3 regions of the Bacillus arachidis genome follow, and region 1 is predicted to be linked to each of the others. Evidence: riboswitches for the same ligand, from Rfam matches in the RefSeq annotation. Region 1 holds a riboswitch; each other region holds the start of a gene.
What was found. Region 1 has a riboswitch for cyclic di-AMP ahead of QRY57_RS05565 (hypothetical protein). Riboswitches for the same ligand answer to the same signal wherever they lie in the genome.
Positions count from the first base shown of each region.

Region 2: linked by a shared signal. The riboswitch ahead of kdpA (potassium-transporting ATPase subunit KdpA) and the one ahead of QRY57_RS05565 (hypothetical protein) in region 1 are both predicted to bind cyclic di-AMP.
Region 3: linked by a shared signal. The riboswitch ahead of QRY57_RS10775 (APC family permease) and the one ahead of QRY57_RS05565 (hypothetical protein) in region 1 are both predicted to bind cyclic di-AMP.

Region 1 covers NZ_CP127376.1:763,361-769,031, reverse strand. The annotation lists gene kdpA (potassium-transporting ATPase subunit KdpA) at 1-421, opposite strand, end outside; gene kdpF (K(+)-transporting ATPase subunit F) at 441-521, opposite strand; gene QRY57_RS05575 (hypothetical protein) at 518-622, opposite strand; cyclic di-AMP (ydaO/yuaA leader) riboswitch at 724-869, opposite strand; gene QRY57_RS05570 (hypothetical protein) at 1,134-1,364, opposite strand; gene QRY57_RS05565 (hypothetical protein) at 1,381-1,779, opposite strand; cyclic di-AMP (ydaO/yuaA leader) riboswitch at 1,876-2,021, opposite strand; gene thiD (bifunctional hydroxymethylpyrimidine kinase/phosphomethylpyrimidine kinase) at 2,117-2,929, opposite strand; gene QRY57_RS05555 (thiazole biosynthesis adenylyltransferase ThiF) at 2,946-3,965, opposite strand; gene QRY57_RS05550 (thiazole synthase) at 3,958-4,728, opposite strand; gene thiS (sulfur carrier protein ThiS) at 4,731-4,934, opposite strand; gene thiO (glycine oxidase ThiO) at 4,950-5,671, opposite strand, start outside.
Region 2 covers NZ_CP127376.1:1,670,294-1,675,964, reverse strand. The annotation lists gene kdpA (potassium-transporting ATPase subunit KdpA) at 83-1,750, opposite strand; cyclic di-AMP (ydaO/yuaA leader) riboswitch at 1,858-2,000, opposite strand; gene QRY57_RS10110 (diacylglyceryl transferase) at 2,147-2,830, opposite strand; gene QRY57_RS10105 (TlpA family protein disulfide reductase) at 2,848-3,402, opposite strand; gene QRY57_RS10100 (M56 family metallopeptidase) at 3,577-4,389, opposite strand; gene QRY57_RS10095 (BlaI/MecI/CopY family transcriptional regulator) at 4,394-4,807, opposite strand; gene QRY57_RS10090 (peptidase E) at 5,003-5,671, shown strand, end outside.
Region 3 covers NZ_CP127376.1:1,822,919-1,828,589, forward strand. The annotation lists gene QRY57_RS10770 (PAS domain S-box protein) at 1-1,905, opposite strand, end outside; cyclic di-AMP (ydaO/yuaA leader) riboswitch at 2,275-2,421, shown strand; gene QRY57_RS10775 (APC family permease) at 2,562-4,388, shown strand; gene deoR (DNA-binding transcriptional repressor DeoR) at 4,862-5,671, shown strand, end outside.

The DNA of each region.
Region 1 (5,671 bases):
CTGGTGCAGCAAACATTAAAAATGTAATTCCGATTAATTGTGATAAATAAGATAATCCATTTTCACCGCTATAATGCTGCAAGTTTGTATCTGCCATAAAGCTGATTGCTGTATTAAAAGCAAGCGTTGGCTCCATGCCTTCAATATGTGCTGGGTTTAACGGCAATACACCTTGTAACCTGAAAATGAAATATACGACAACAATCATAAAACCGTTAAGTGCAACTAATGATAATGCATACTGTTTCCAAGTTTGGTTGTAATGCTTAACACCCGTAACTTTGAAAATAAGCTTTTCAAAAGGTCCAAATACTTTATCTAGTTTTCTACTACCTTGAAAAGCTTTTTCTAAATAAATCCCCGTTGGCTTTGCTACAAGAATAAATAATAGCATTGTGATGACAACTGCAATCCAAATCATAATGAATGATTCCCCCTAATTAAAACTTTTCCGGATTTAATAGCGCATAAACTAAATACACAGTAATCGCTGCGACAATAACTGATAAGGCAATCATCATGATTGCTTCCCTTCTTTCACAACTTTATCTGACCAGCTTGCAAGCCCTATCATAGATGCTACTAATACAACAAAGATTCCGATCATCACTACATCTAGCATTCCAATCCCTCATTTCAAAATGTTAAATTTTACCATTTACCCATCAAAAAAAGAACACTGAGGCTCTACTCAGTGTTCAAAAATGAACAACACAAAAGTAAACCTCCTCTCCAAACGCTTACGAGGTTAGCTGTCGGATTCGGGCCTAAAGAGTAGCCCTACTTTCTTAATGAAAGATTCACCCCAAGTGACAATGCACAAAATTGGTTCCCCCGCTCCAAATACTTGGACTCAGCGATATCAGGTTGTTTTTGGAAATTTTTATAAACAATTTATGAATGTAAATATACTCCTCTATATTTAACTTGTAAAGAGTAGTATTTCCTAAAATAAGAAAAAATTCAATTGTTTAAACGCTTACATTGGTTAATATTAATATTTTATCACCTGTTTCCTTGTCTTTTCTTTCTTTTTCATGAAAATAATCTTTTAAATATGAAAGAAAAAGAGCGAATTCATATAAGTGCCTAGCTTATTGTACTTAATCATTCGCTCTTTTTTCATTCAAAATTTACCCTCTTCGCAAAAATGCACGTAAACTTCTTCCTCGAATATAAACTTGTGACAGTTCTACACGTACCTGCTCATATTCGATAATATCCGTTTCCAAATACAAACTCTCTTCTGATGGTAATATCATATATGGGTTTGGAAAACTAGGATCTAGCGCAGCCAATTCTTGAACTCGCTCTACTGATACCGCCCAACGATGTGCTATATCTCCAAGTAATAACACCTTCATCTTCGCTTCCTCCGCCCTATTCAAAAAATAAAAAAGAAATATTATCACAGTTCGTAAACACTACAAATTTAGCTCCAATTGTTTGATAGAGCCTGACTGGATAGTTTTTATTTCTTGTGACAACTGTAATAGGCGCTTGAAAAAAAAAGCGAATCCGTTCAGTGAAAAAGCTAACTGTTGGAAGTTCATCTCCTAGCAAGATTACTTTTTTGATTCCGCTACAAATGCTCGTTATATTTAGTTCCTTATCACAGCAATACGTTGATTCAAATCCACATGCTCGTACTTCATCTGCTACATGTTCATCTACTGTAAAAATAATCATATCACTTTGAAAAGGTACTAATTCTCGCAAACTATTTACCTTTTCCTCTTCTCCTACACAAATGAGTGTTAATTCTTTTTCCTCATCCATGCATTTCATCCCCCTTAGTATAAAAGAATTCCAATATAGTAATTTAATATTCTTTTACACTAATCAGATCGGTGAAGCGATGTGTCCATCCGTGCACCATCCCCTCTCAACACGCTTACGAAGTTAGCTGTCGGATTCGGACTTTGAGAGTAGCCCTACTTTCACCATGAAAGATTCACCCCTAGTGCTTATGCACGGTTTGGTTCCTCCGCTCCATTACCCGGACTCAGCGTTACAAAAAATAGATTCTGGCTGATATAATACTCCTAAATATGGAAAAAGTAAACAATAAAAAAAGCCAGTTATACAACTGGCTTCCTCATCAAATTTCGAATGTTTATGCATGAGTTTCTTGACGTTTATATGCAAAGTGATTCGTTGGTCCATGACCGCTTCCAATATTTAATTGCTCTTCAATTGCTATACTAATAAATTGTTTCGCTTCCCATACTGCTTCTTCCATTGTATATCCTTTTGCAAGCCCTGCCGTCACAGCAGATGCAAATGTACAACCGCTACCATGTGTTTGTTTAGAATCAATTCGTTCGCTTTTAAATTCAATAAACCGCTCACCATCAAATAATAAATCAATCACTTCGCTACCTTGATAATCCGCATGCCCGCCTTTCATAAGAACATATTTCGCTCCTAGTCTATGCAATTCTTTTGCAGCTTCTTTACTATCTTGAATGTTGTGAATTTCCATCTCTGTTAATACCTCTGCTTCCGGCACATTCGGAGTGACAACTGTAGCAATGGGTAATAAATATTCCTTTAATGCTTGCACAGCTTCCTGTTGTAACAATGATGCTCCACCTTTTGCAATCATCACAGGATCTAGTACAATATTATTCCAGCCAAACTTTTTAATATTTTCTGCAACAACTTTGATAATTTCACTACTAAATAGCATACCAAGCTTAACAGCATCTGGTGTTAAATCTGCGCCAATTGAATTTAATTGCTCTCGGATCCCTTCGGTTGCAACAGGATATACCCCTTGCACGCCGAGCGTGTTTTGAGCTGTAATAGCAGTAATCACTGTCATTCCATATACACCAAGCTCCTGAAATGTTTTTAAATCTGCTTGAATCCCAGCACCGCCGCCACTATCAGATCCAGCAATTGTTAATGCTTTATTCACTTTCATCTCACTCACCCTTTTTCTATCCAAAATAACGATGATAAATTGTTTTTGCTTCTACCATATCTTTCGTTCCATGTACGAGAACACGGCCGTCTTGAAACGCAACCAGTCTCTTCCCTTCAATTGAAAATGACAATAAATATGGATTCACCATTAAATCTGCTACGCGATCACGTAATAGCTCTTTATATCGCTCAAAATCTAGTTGTTCTTTATAAGGCGGTCTAATTTGAACCGTATTTCTCCCACATAAAACTGCAGTTTTCGATGTATTCTCTTTATTTAAATATGGATAGAGCGCTTCCTTACTACATGATGGACAATTATGTTTTCGAAGTTTTTGCACCTTCATACATGAATATTCGTTTTTCCATACATCAAACGATACAAGCCCATCCCGAAGCGATTCATAATCCTCTACTAAAATTTTCAGAGTTTCTGTAACTTGATGAGAAACAACGAGAGATACAGCAGGTGAAATGATACCTGCTGTATCACATGTTGCTCCGCCAAGCGGAATAGATTGTAGTAAACAAGATAGACATGGCGTTTTTCCTGGTAAAATCGTATAAGAAAGGCCATAACTTCCTACACATGCTCCATAAATCCATGGAATAGAATATTTTTGCGATATATCATTAACAATAAAACGTGTTTCAAAATTATCAGTCGCATCAATCATTACATCGACATTTGCAACAAGTTCTTCTAATTCTGCTGCTGTTACATCTTGAACAAAAGCTTTTACAGTTACATTGCTATTAATCTCTTGCAAGCGCCTTTGTGCTGCTATAGCCTTCGGAAGATTATTTTTCACATCCTCCTCACAATACAGCTGCTGACGTTGTAAATTGCTCCAATCAATATAATCGCGATCCACAATCGTCACATGGCCAACACCAGCCCTTACAAGCATCTCTGCGTTCGCACTACCAAGTGCTCCCGCGCCGATAATTAATACATGTTTTTCTTCTATCTTCTGTTGCCCTTTTTCTCCAATTGGAGAAAATAACTCTTGGCGAGAATATCGATTATTCAACTACGCTCATTCCTTCTAACGGGCTACTTGCTGTTGCGCAACGTTTACGTGCAATACGTCCTGCTTCAAACCCTAAACGTCCTGCATGAATACCTAGCTTCATTGCTTCTGCCATTTTAATAGGATCTTTCGCGCCAGATACAGCTGTATTTAATAGCACGCCATCCGCTCCTAATTCCATCGCAAATGCTGCATCAGCTGGGCTCCCTACACCAGCATCCACAATAACCGGTACTTTTGCTTGTTCAATAATAAAACTTAAGTTTAATGGATTTACAATTCCAAGTCCTGAACCAATTGGTGATGCACCAGGCATAATCGCATGAACGCCAAGTTCTTGTAATTTACGTGCTAATACAACATCATCAGATGTATAAGGAAGAACAATAAATCCTTCTTCTAACAACATTTCAGATGCTTTTAAAGTCTCCACTGGATCTGGTAATAACGTTCTATCATCACCAATCACCTCTACTTTTACCATGTCACAGAGCCCTGAAGCTTTTGCTAATTTCGCAATCCGAACTGCTTCCTCAGCATTTTTTGCCCCTGCTGTATTTGGAAGTAATGTATACTTTTTCACATCAATTTTTTCTAATAAATTAGGTTGCTGTGCATCAAATATATCCATACGACGTACCGCAAATGTTAAAATCTCTGCCTCTGATACTTCAATTGCTTTTCTTTGCACATCATAATCAGAAAATTTCCCTGTTCCTAATAAAAGTCTAGAATTGAATGTAAATGGTCCAATGTTTAACATAATCAACCGCCTCCTACGAAAGTTACAATCTCAATTTGGTCTCCATCAAAAACAGATGCACTTTGATGATCTTCTTTTGTTAAAATATCTGTATTGCGTTCTACTACAACAATCTTTGTATCTAATCCTAAATGCGTAAGCAATTCTGCTACTGTCTTAATACTTTCTGGCACCTCTACTTGCTTACCATTAATTTTTAAATTCAAGCTTCCATCCCCTTTCTAAATCGTTTTAGAAAGCAATGAGTCTAGCAAGTGATTCCATTGCTTTCCTTCTATTAAATCTGCCATATATTGACCAGAAACAGGACTTAATAAAATTCCATTTCGGTAATGACCAGTACAAGCATATAATCCCTTTATTTCTTCATGCGCCCCCATATAAGGAACCTCATGATTAGATTGCGGGCGTAATCCCGCCCATGTACTTTCCCATTCGGCTTCTTTCAAAGCCGGCAAGATGGTATAAGCGCGTTCTAATATCGAAGTAATACTTTCTGGCCGCACAGACTTATTAAACGTATGGGGCTTCATCGTTGCTCCAATTACATAGCGTCCACCACGTTTTGGCGCGATATAAAATCGCTCTTGGAAAATAGGAGATTGCAACAATGGTTTACGGCTCTTTACAGCAACAACTTCTCCTTTTACAGGATATGTCCCCCACTCTTTATCAAAGTGATGAAGAAGTTTTGTACTCCATGAACCACCGGCAATTACTACCTTTTCACATGCAATCATACCTTCATTCGTAATGATTCCTTCTACTCGGTTGTTTTCTATTTTGATATCAAATACTTCTGTTTCTTCATATATATCAGCACTAGAAATGGCTGCAGAGTGTGCAAACGCCTTTGTAAGTTCCGGTGCAATAACATGACCGTCTTTTGGATAATATACAGCGCAGGTGATCGATGAAGAGAGAAAGGGCTCTTTTTCATGAA
Region 2 (5,671 bases), 910 kb from region 1:
ATTCAAGAATGATGCTACTAAAAACCTCAACAAAAGCAAAGGTATTCTTTTGGAAACACCCCACACTAATTAAAATTTCACTTTATGGTATTGCAAGAAATTCAGCAATCGGCCCAAGTGCGAGTACTGGGAAAAATGTTAGAACACCTACTATTAATATAGTACCTAGTAAAATTCCGCCAAATAACCGATCATCCGTCTGAAAGGTTCCTATGGTCTCAGGTACAACCTTTTTCCTTTTGAGTCTAACCGCGACGGCAAGCATTGTAATTACACCTAAATATCTACCAATATACATAACAATTCCCGTTGAAAGATTCCAATAAGGTGTGTTATCTCTTAATCCTTCAAACCCAGATCCGTTGTTAACAGCGGACGACGTGTATTCATATATAATTTGTGTTAAACCATGAAAACCTGGATTAGAAATCGCATCTGTTCCTAGATTCGTAGAAAATGCAATCGCTGCAGCTCCAAGAATAAGTAGCGGCTGAGACACAATCGTGATTGCTATTAACTTCATTTCTTTTCCTTCTATTTTTTTGTTAAGAAACTCCGGTGTACGCCCCACCATTAATCCGGCTAGAAACACGGCAATCATTGCATACATGACGACATTCATAAACCCGAGTCCAATTCCTCCAAACACGGTACCTAAAAGCATATTTATAAGTGGGACCATTCCACCAATCGGTGTCAAAGTATCATGCGTTGTATTAACACCGCCTGTTCCAGAGGCGCTTGTAACGGTTGCATATAAAGCAGAAGATATGACGCCAAGACGAGTTTCTTTTCCTTCCATATTTCCTTGTGAACTTTCTATCCCTAATTGATTTAACAATGCATTCCCCTTCAATTCAGATATAGCAAGCGTACAGAATCCAATAATAAACAGAATGAACATCGATATAAAAAACATTCTACCTTGCTTTTGATTACCGACCATTCTTCCGTATACAAATGGAAAGGCCATTGGGATTAACATTTGTAACATCATTTGTAACACATTACTTATCATATTAGGATTTTCAAAAGGATGAGCAGAAACTGTTCCAAAAAAACCCCCTCCATTGTCACCAAGTTCTTTAATGGAAAGTAAAGATGCTACTGGTCCACGAGGAATCTCTTGTGTCGTTCCTTCAAACGTTTTCACAACAACTGTTGGATCCAATGTTTGCGGCGTTCCTAAAAACACAAATATCAACGATGTGACAAATGAAATTGGCAATAATATTCTCGTAATAGCTTGTACAAAATCAACAAAGAAATTTCCTATTCTTTTCCCCGCTAGTACACGAATAAACGTAATGCCGATTGCCAATGAAGTTGCAGGTGCTGCAAACATCATAAATGTCACACCTACCATTTGAGAGAAATAGGATAAACTACTTTCTCCCCCATAGTGTTGTAAATTCGCATTTGTCATAAATGTAATTGCTGTATGAAATGCTAATGTTGGTTCTAATCCTAAAAAATGATCAGGGTTCAACGGAAGAATTCCTTGTAATCGAAATATTGAATATACAACCAAAATAAAGAAAAAATTTGTTCCTATTAAACAAAACATATACCGTTTCCAAGTCTGACTATGCCCTTTAATCCCAGCAACTTTAAATAAGATTTTTTCCAGTGGACCAAATACCTTTTGAAATGCTTCCTTACGCTGAAAAGCATTGTATACGTAGTCTCCCATTGGTTTTGCAACAATTACGAATAGGCCAATTGTAATTAGACTTGTAAGCCAGTTCATCCTCTTTCCCCTTTCTGTTCCCATTACACTATAATTAAATGTAATATTTTTCCACTAAGAGAATAAAAAGAAAACACCAGGTTGCACCTAGTGTTTTTTACACACAAGTCCCCCCTCTCAAAACGCTGACGAGGTTAGCTGTCGGATTCGGACCTTGAGAGTAGCCCTACCTATAAAAGGATTCACCCCTAGTGACAAATGCACAAATTTGGTTCCCCCGCTCCTGAAGTGGATTAAGCGATTTATTATTTGGCTGTAAAATCTACATTGAGCTATTCTGATTGTTAATATACTCCTCTAAATGATGGTTGTAAAGAGAGAGAAAATAAAAAGAAATCGATTCATACAATCTATAAAAATAGCACTGTATGAACAACCGTTCGCACAGTGCTATTTTTATTTTTTCGGAAGCAATACAATACTTATACTAATCGCAATAAAAATAAGTAACTGCTGCACAGACAGACCAAATAATAATGGAACTTGCTCAATTATAAGTGAAATGAATATATGCGCAATCCCTTCTACAAGTAGAAAATAACTCATGTATTTTCTACTTCCTAATTTCTCGTTTTTTAGCCACAGCCATCCCATTAGGCAGATTGCTATCATAATTTCATACATATATATTGGATGATAGAAAAATTTCGAATCATACACTTTCATTCCCCACGGCATTGTTGTGTTTATACCAACATACTGATGGAATAGAAAATAAGAAATAATCATACTTCCAATCTCAAAAGGAAGTGCATCTAGTAAAACCAAAAGTGAAAAATTAGCCTTTTTACTTCTCCATACAACATATCCACTAGCAATCAAGCAACCCATTATAATGTGTTGGGTACTTCCTACAGCGAGTAACGCTTGCCATGGTGACTGAAAAGCCCACCCTGGATTCAAAATTGTCGGCATAAATTTCCATGTTAGTGCGATGATAAAAAGTCCATTTGTTACTGTATCCATTATTCCCTCATATGGGATACCTTGACTTTTCATTTTTAATTTCATGAGCACAAGCCCAAATAAACTTCCCACTATAAGAGAAATAGGCTGTACTTTCACCATCCAGTCCATCATCATTAGGATGTCCCCTTTTACTTCTCAATTAATTCTTTAAATTTCTTTTCTAGTTGATCTGGAGGTAATACCCCCCGCGCTTGATCTACAATCACCCCATCTTTATCAACAAAAAACGTTGTTGGCAATGAAACAATTTTATAATCAATCCCTGCCTCTCCATCCATATCTAGTAAAACCGGGAACTTAAATCCAAAACGATCCGCAAACGCCTTTGCTTCTTGTACTGGATCTCCAACCGTTGCATTCACCGCAAAAATTTCGATTTTTCCTTTATATTTATCGTAAAGACGCACTAAGTCTGGTGCTTCCATTTCACATGGCCCACACCATGATGCCCAAAAATTAATAATATACGGTTTTCCTTTTGCATCATTTAATGAGTACAGCTTCCCATCTAGTCCTTTAAGTGTAATTTTCGGTGCTTTAAATCCTACTTGCGGTAATACTTCTTTCTCTTGTAGTGCCTCTTGTTTTGCTTTCCGTTCTTTTTCTTCTTGTTTTGAATTATAAAAATTAAACCCTGCCCATAGTAGTGCTCCTGCAAGAATAATGGTAATTAGTTTTTTCACTTTCTTTCCCCCTATTTTTAAAATCCAGTAAATCCGTCAAATAATTGAATACAAAATGCTGTAATTTTCATCATTTGATTAGATACAAATGAAAGAATCCCCGCGCCTACTGCGTCCATTTTATTCCTCCCACAAAACACTACATAAAGTAGTGTTTCGGGTTAAAAAAAGAGGCTATATGCACTCTCCAATAATAAGTACAAACGAAATGAGAAATAGCCCTATTGTCACATAAACTGAATTTGTATGTAACGGCATACTAAGCCTTATAGATGACGGACTAACAATTTGCTCAATACGCAAATTGATTGCCGTTTTCGCAAAAGAAGCTGTTATAAACGGATTAGATACTGTTTTTATTTTAATTAATTTTAACAATGCACTACCTAATTCAAACGATGATTTCATTTGATCCATCGCATATTTGTCCGCCAATAGCTCCTGATACGTATGATAACGCTGTAACATATCTTTCAATACCGGAATATACAGCATTCCTTCAACTAACACCGTAAAAAGAAACAATTTTAACGGATCACGATTTTTTTGATGATATTCTTCATGTAATACAATTGCATCAATTTCTTCTTCTGTAAAAGATTGAAATACACCTTCCGAAACAACAATTTTCGGATGAGTGACTCCGATAGTAAATGCTGTAACCTCTAATGATGGTAGCAAATACAATTGTTTTCCTTTTCGAGTAATCATAACTAAATTTCTCTGTAATTTTCGGCTATAGAAAAACTGTTTCCACACTCTTTTCCATACAACTAATATAGTAAATAACAATAATCCGCTCATTATGACACGAATGGTTGATAATTCTTTCATATGTTCTTGCAATTCAAAGAGACAAAACTGCGATAAAAAAAGAGCTTTATTTTCAAAGAAAAATGGATATGTAACGTAGTACACTAACATCCCAAAAAAGAGAATACCAATACTGCTTGCTAACAATATTATTTTTCGTATTTGCCACTTCATCATACTAGTCCTCTTTTTTCAGTTGATTAAGTTTTTCTTCTAACTTCTTTATTAAAGCAGGATCAGCTTGGTCTAGTTCATCTAACATGTGATTCACAACGAAATCACCAAATTCCCCCATTAATTCTTGTGTCATTTTTTTGGTTTGATTTGATAAAAAGGATTCTTTCGTTTGTACAGCACGGTATACACCGCTTCTTTTTACCGTTTGTTTTTGCAAGTGCCCTTTTTCAACTAACCGATTCATCACAGTCATCACTGTATTAAAATTCACAGGAGATTCCTCACTTAGTTTTTGCTGTACTTCTTTAATCGTAATATCCGGAGTACTCCAGATAATCTCCATAATCCTCGCTTCTAATGACCCAAAGAAATGATTTAATCCTTGCTCATTTAACTTATAATTTTGAGTGAACATGCTAATCCTCCTCTGCACTACAAATTGTAGTACACTGAGAATAAAAGGTCAAATATAGAATGATACGAACATGGAAATAAACCCCTTCTTTATTTTAGAACACATTCCCATTTTCATATTTTGTTATAGAAGGAAAGAAACTTCTCTATAGCGAAACTTTATCAATAACAAAAATCTATTAGGTGGTGCTTCATTATGAAGTTAGCTGTAATTGGCGGAGGTTACTTTGAACAAACGGATCATTTCCTTATAAATCAACGACTTATTGAATTAACTGGGAAACAATCTCCAAAAATATTATTTATCCCAACAGCAAGCAATGACGATGAAGGTTATATAAAAGAATTTAGAAAAACATTCGAGAAGCAGTTACAATGTGATGTTCACATTCTACGCTGTATAAAAGAAAGCGTTAGCGAAGATAAAATTAGTGAAATGATACATTTTGCTGATTTTATCTATCTAGGTGGAGGAAATTATATCAATATGCTTGAAAAGTGGAAGGAAAACAAAATAGACGAAAAGTTGATAGAAGCCGTACACAACGGGACATTCATTGCGGGATATAGCGCTGGTGCTATGTGCTGGTTTACAACGGGGCTTCGTTCTAATTATAAAGGAGACGGCTATATGGAAAGCGATGGCTGGAATTTAATAAACAAACACTTCTGTCCACATTACAATCAACCAGATCGAGCAAACGCTTTTCATTTATTCTTACAAAACCGTGCACGTAATACAGAAGGAATCGCTTTAGAAGATAATTGCGCTTTGTATATAACCGAAAACTCCTTTGAAATTATCGGAGATCCAGAGAAAGCTTGGGAGTTCTATATGTTTGATGGAAAACTTATGCGACATCAT
Region 3 (5,671 bases), 1.1 Mb from region 1:
TAACACGATATCTATATAATGCTCATTGTTCTTATTTTCTGTTGATTTTAGTAAATGCATGAATCCTTTCATTGCTGTTAAAGGATTATTAATTTCATGGGCAATAGCAGTGGCTAATTGACCCACTACAGCAAGTTTCTCCGATTTTCGTAATAACTCCTCAGTTTTTAACCGCTCAGTGATATCCCGAGAGATACTCAAGAAAACGTTTTTGCCATTCAAGTTAAAAACACGGACACCAAACTCAGTTGTTATTGTTTTTCCTGTTGGAAAAACAAATTCATCTTGCAAAGTGAAAGCAGTTTGCCCATCTCTAATTTTCTCTATCACTCTATTGACCATTGGAGAATCTGGCGGAACGGTACTAGGAAATGGCATCGAGAGAAGTTCTTCTCTACTATATCCAAATCTTTTGCACCCAACAGGATTTACCTCAATAAATCGAACTGGAAATTGATCCTCATTTAGCTCTACTACGTATACCGCATCCGTTGCTTGTTCGATAAGTGCACGGTATTTCATCTCACTGCCTTTTAATTGTTGATGTAGATGCTGTAGTTTTCTTTCTGCTTGTTTTCTTTCAGAAATGTCCCTACAAATTCCTGATAAAGCAATTACATTGCCCTGTAAATCTAAAATGGGTGAAACGGTCAAGCTTACATCAATGAGAGTTTTGTCCTTGCGTTGTCGCACTGTTTCTAATTTAGTAATAACAGGATCTTTTGCGGTAATGTTTTTAATAGTTTCTAAAGTTTGATCCATTAAAAAATCTGGTACGCAAGGTAATTTTTTTCCCAAGATTTCTTTTTCTGACCATCCAAATATCTTTTCGTAAGCTTTATTGGCTTGTATCATGTGTCCGTCTAAATCAAATATGGTGATAGCATCTACGTTATGATTAATAAATGATTCCAACCGTTCTTTCGTTACCTTTAGTTCATTTTCTGCATTTTTTCTTTTCGTTATATCAACAGTAGAACCAACCACTTCAATCACTGTTCCCTTTCTTTTAACTGGCCTAAGAGAGAATAGAATAATAGTTTCATCATTTGGCCAAGGTAATTCGAAAGTGACTTCATTACCATCCCATGCCTGTTGATAATATTTTAGTAGTCGAGGTACTAAATGGAATGGAACAATGGAAGAATCTATGGTAGGTAAACTTTTCCCTACCACTTGTTCAGAGTGAAAACCATGTTGATAAAATAACTGTCCATCACATAAAGTATGAATAAAATTCCCATCCACTTTTTTAAATTTAAAAATACCTCCTTGCAGTTCATGTACGGTATCCCTTAATTCTTGCTTTGATTCTTGTAATGTTTCATTCGCTTTAGTTAAATTTTGTGTTAAATAATATAATTTTTGATAGGACTCCATAAGAAAAATACTGATCAATAGTCCAGAAGATATAAATAATGTACCTTGAATGTCAAAAAGTATAAGTGGTATAGAAGGAAAAAAGTATCCAAATACCAAATGGATCATAGCTATGTAAACAGCTAGATAGAGAAAGACTCTCTTAAAGGGATGAAGCTTCTTGAGATATGTTTCAAAAATAGTATATATAGTAGCTATTCCTAAAGAAACAATCAAAGATGGTCCCCAATTACCACCAAGATAGAAAATGCGCATAATTATAATAAATGTTATTGTAATCCAACCAGCCGTACGACCAAAATAAATGTACGAAATTATAAGAGGAGCCATTCGGAGATCATAAAACAATCCCATGTGCTTAAAATTAAAGACCATCAAAATAGTAGCTATGATACCGGCAACTATTCCTCCATATAGCTGATTTAATTTAGAATGAATATTCAAAATCAACACTCGAATAAATATAGCTGAGCTAACTAGGAAAGCAAAAATAGATAGATTAATGAAGAATCCTTTGAAGATCATGTAATATTCCTCCTCTCATTGAACGTATTCGACAAAAAGCAAGGAAATCCTACAAATAAAACGGGTTTTCAGATTGAATGTTTTGAATATTGTTATTTGAAAAAGTGAAGTCAATTTATTAATAGATAGCGCATATAAATCATTTGGTAATGGTGCAAAAACTCTTGTTAGTTATCTCTTAAACTTGAACATATTGTGTAGACTTTATGTTTTTATGAAATGATTTTGCATCAGAACCATTATGTTTATTGATGAAGTAAAATCCTACAAAATCATTACAACTGTTCTATTTCTAAAAATTTAAGCCCTTATTTAAAAATTTGTATTTACTTTTTCTAAATAAGGGAGTATTATAATCGACAGTTTCAAATTTCTAAATCGCTGAAACCGCATGGTACGGGGGACCCGTTTTTATGGATTAGTGCATAATCCAAGGGGTGAATCCTTGAAAAAGGTAGGGCTACTCACAGGCCCGAATCCGACAGCTAACCTCGTAAGCGTTATATGAGAAGGAAGGTGGAGCTTGTGCGACAAAAAAATTGATGTCTACAAGTTTATTCGTCATGGACTTGTAGGCATTTTTTATTTTCTTAAAAGTCCGTTTTTTACTGAACTAACAGAGAGAAATGCATAAAATTATTGGAGAGTGAAGATCAGTGGTTTCTTCCATAAAAAGATTTTTAATTGGTCGACCGTTAAAATCAACTGAATTAGGAGAGCAAAAGCTTAATAAAACGAAAGCATTAGCGATTCTTTCTTCTGATGCTTTGTCATCAGTGGCATATGGTCCAGAGCAAATATTAATTGCTCTATCTGCAGTGGGTGCGTTAGCATTTTGGTATTCTATTCCAATCGCAATAGGAGTCTTAGTTTTGTTAACAGCTCTAATTTTGTCTTATAGACAAATTATTTTTGCGTATCCTCATGGGGGAGGAGCGTATGTAGTATCAAAAGAAAATTTGGGTGTGAATCCAGGGTTAATAGCTGGAGGTTCCTTATTAGTAGACTATATTTTAACGGTGGCAGTAAGTGTATCTGCAGGTACAGATGCGATTACATCTGCTTTTCCTAGTCTACATGCTCATAATGTGGTTATTGCAATCATATTTGTCATATTTATTACAATCTTGAACTTAAGAGGTGTAACGGAGTCAGCTTCTGTTTTAGCTTATCCCGTTTATTTATTTGTTTTAGCGCTATTTATATTAATCGGTGTAGGGATATACAACATTGTAACAGGTGAAGTCTCACCTAATTTGCATACACCAATCGGTACACCAGTAGCAGGGATTAGTTTGTTTTTACTTTTAAAAGCATTTGCATCAGGTAGTTCTGCTTTGACAGGTGTTGAAGCTATTTCCAATGCTATTCCGAACTTTAAAGATCCAGCTCCTAAAAATGCTGCGAAAACGTTACTTGCGATGGGCCTATTACTTGCAGTGTTATTCTCAGGAATCGTATTTTTAGCTTACTATTATGGTATTACTCCAAGTAAAGAGGTAACAGTTGTTTCACAAATTGCCGAAGAAACATTTGGACGGAACTTCATGTATTTCTTTATTCAAGGAACAACAGCGTTGATATTAATCCTTGCTGCTAATACTGGTTATTCTGCTTTTCCTTTACTAGCAGTTAATCTTGCAAAAGATAAGTTTATACCTAGAATGTTTACGGTTAGGGGAGACCGATTAGGATATTCAAATGGAATTATCATACTTGGAATTGCTTCAATTCTCTTAATTATTGCTTTCCAAGGGCAAACAGAACATCTTATTCCACTTTATGCAGTAGGTGTGTTTATTCCATTTACGTTGTCTCAGTCTGGGATGGTGGTAAAATGGATTCGAGAAAAGCCTGAAGGATGGATCTTAAAATTAACGATTAATTTAACTGGTGCTATTATTAGTTTTATAGTTATGAGTATGTTCTTTTTAACTAAGTTTGCACAAGTTTGGACAGTTTTAATTTTCTTACCTGTCATTATTATTGTTTTTCATCGAATTAGAAAGCATTATGAAGCGGTAGGAGATCAATTAAGTCTTAAAACCTGTGAACCAATTGTGCCGATTGAAGGGAATGTAATCATTGTTCCTGTTGCTGGTATGACTCATGTAGTAGAGAACTCATTAAATTATGCTAAATCCCTTTCACCAGATCAGGTCATAGCTGTTTACGTTTCTTTTGAAAGAGAAGATGAGAAGAAGTTTGAAGAAAAATGGAAGAAATGGCAGCCTGAAGTTAGACTGGTGACACTACACTCTCATTACAGAAGTATTATTCAGCCGCTAACCAAATTTATTGACACAGTTCAATATAAAGCTAGCGAATCAAATTATCGGGTTACTGTAGTAATACCGCAATTTATTCCTAAAAAAGGTTGGCACAATATTCTTCATAACCAGTCGAGCTTATTGATACGTGCATTCTTGCTTTATAAGAGAAATGTAGTAATTACGACTGTACCGTATCATTTGAAAAAATAAAGATTCGAAAATAAGTAATTTCTTAGGTAGCTTTACTGAGGTAGAGCTACCTTTTCTTGTTTGCTATCATTTTAAAGTCGATTACGAAAGTAGAGGGAATTATGGATCTTCGAGTTTTTATCATTTTAACTGAGAAGACCTCTTCTCTAAACGAAGTGAAGGTGGGGGTAGTTTAATAAAGAAGATCTGAATACAGCAAGAGATAGCTGGCAGGATGTCAAGAATTATACAGAAAAATTACATGAGGATGCAAAAGTAAAATAAATAGAGAGTAAAGAAAACGTATATGTTGTAGTAAGGAGAAAAAAGAGAGACTTATTCGTGGGAATTTTCACGCTATAAATCGGTCATTTTGAAGTGATTTATCTGTGGGAAGTTGGCAGATGGTCGAATTTTCTAGAATAAAGCGGTATAATGCTTGTAAGTACGATGCATATGAGTATAGAAAATGTAAGGAAGGACATATCGTTAGTATGGATAAAGAAAAACAACAACTAAGCGTTGAAGTTGCAAGATTATACTACCAATCTGATTATAGCCAACAAGAAATTGCAAATAAATTGAATATCTCCAGACCAACCATTTCAAGACTGTTAAAATATGCGAAAGAAAAAGGGTTTGTTCAAATTCATATAGCGGATCCATTTGCTGATCTAGATAATGTAGGTAACCTACTTAAAGAAAAATATAATTTATTAGAAGCGCACATCGTATTTTCCCCTGTACCAGAGTACACGGCGATTACGGAGTATATAAGTAAGTATGCTGCTGAATATATGGAGAAGACTGTTACAAATGGTGATATCGTCGGTGTGAGTTGGGGAACCACTATGTATGAAATCGCAAGGAAAATTGTGCCGCAACATGTAAAAGGGGTAGAGGTTGTTCAATTAAAAGGAGGTATTAGTCACTCAAGTGTTAATACGTATGCGAATGAAACGATTGCTTTATTTGCAGATGCCTTTCAAACAACACCTCGAAATTTGCCGCTTCCAGTTATATTTGATAACGCAGTTACAAAGGAATTAGTGGAACAGGATCGACATATTCACCATATTATTGAAATGGGAAAACAAGCGGACATTGCGATTTTTACAGTGGGAACTGTTAGAGATGAAGCTTTATTGTTTCGGTTAGGCTATTTAGATAAACAAGAAATGAGCCTATTGAAAGAACAAGCTGTTGGAGACATTTGTTCACGTTTCTTTGATGGAGATGGTAAAATTTGCAGCGAGGAAATTAATCAACGCACAATTGGAATTGATTTAGAAGAATTACGTCTA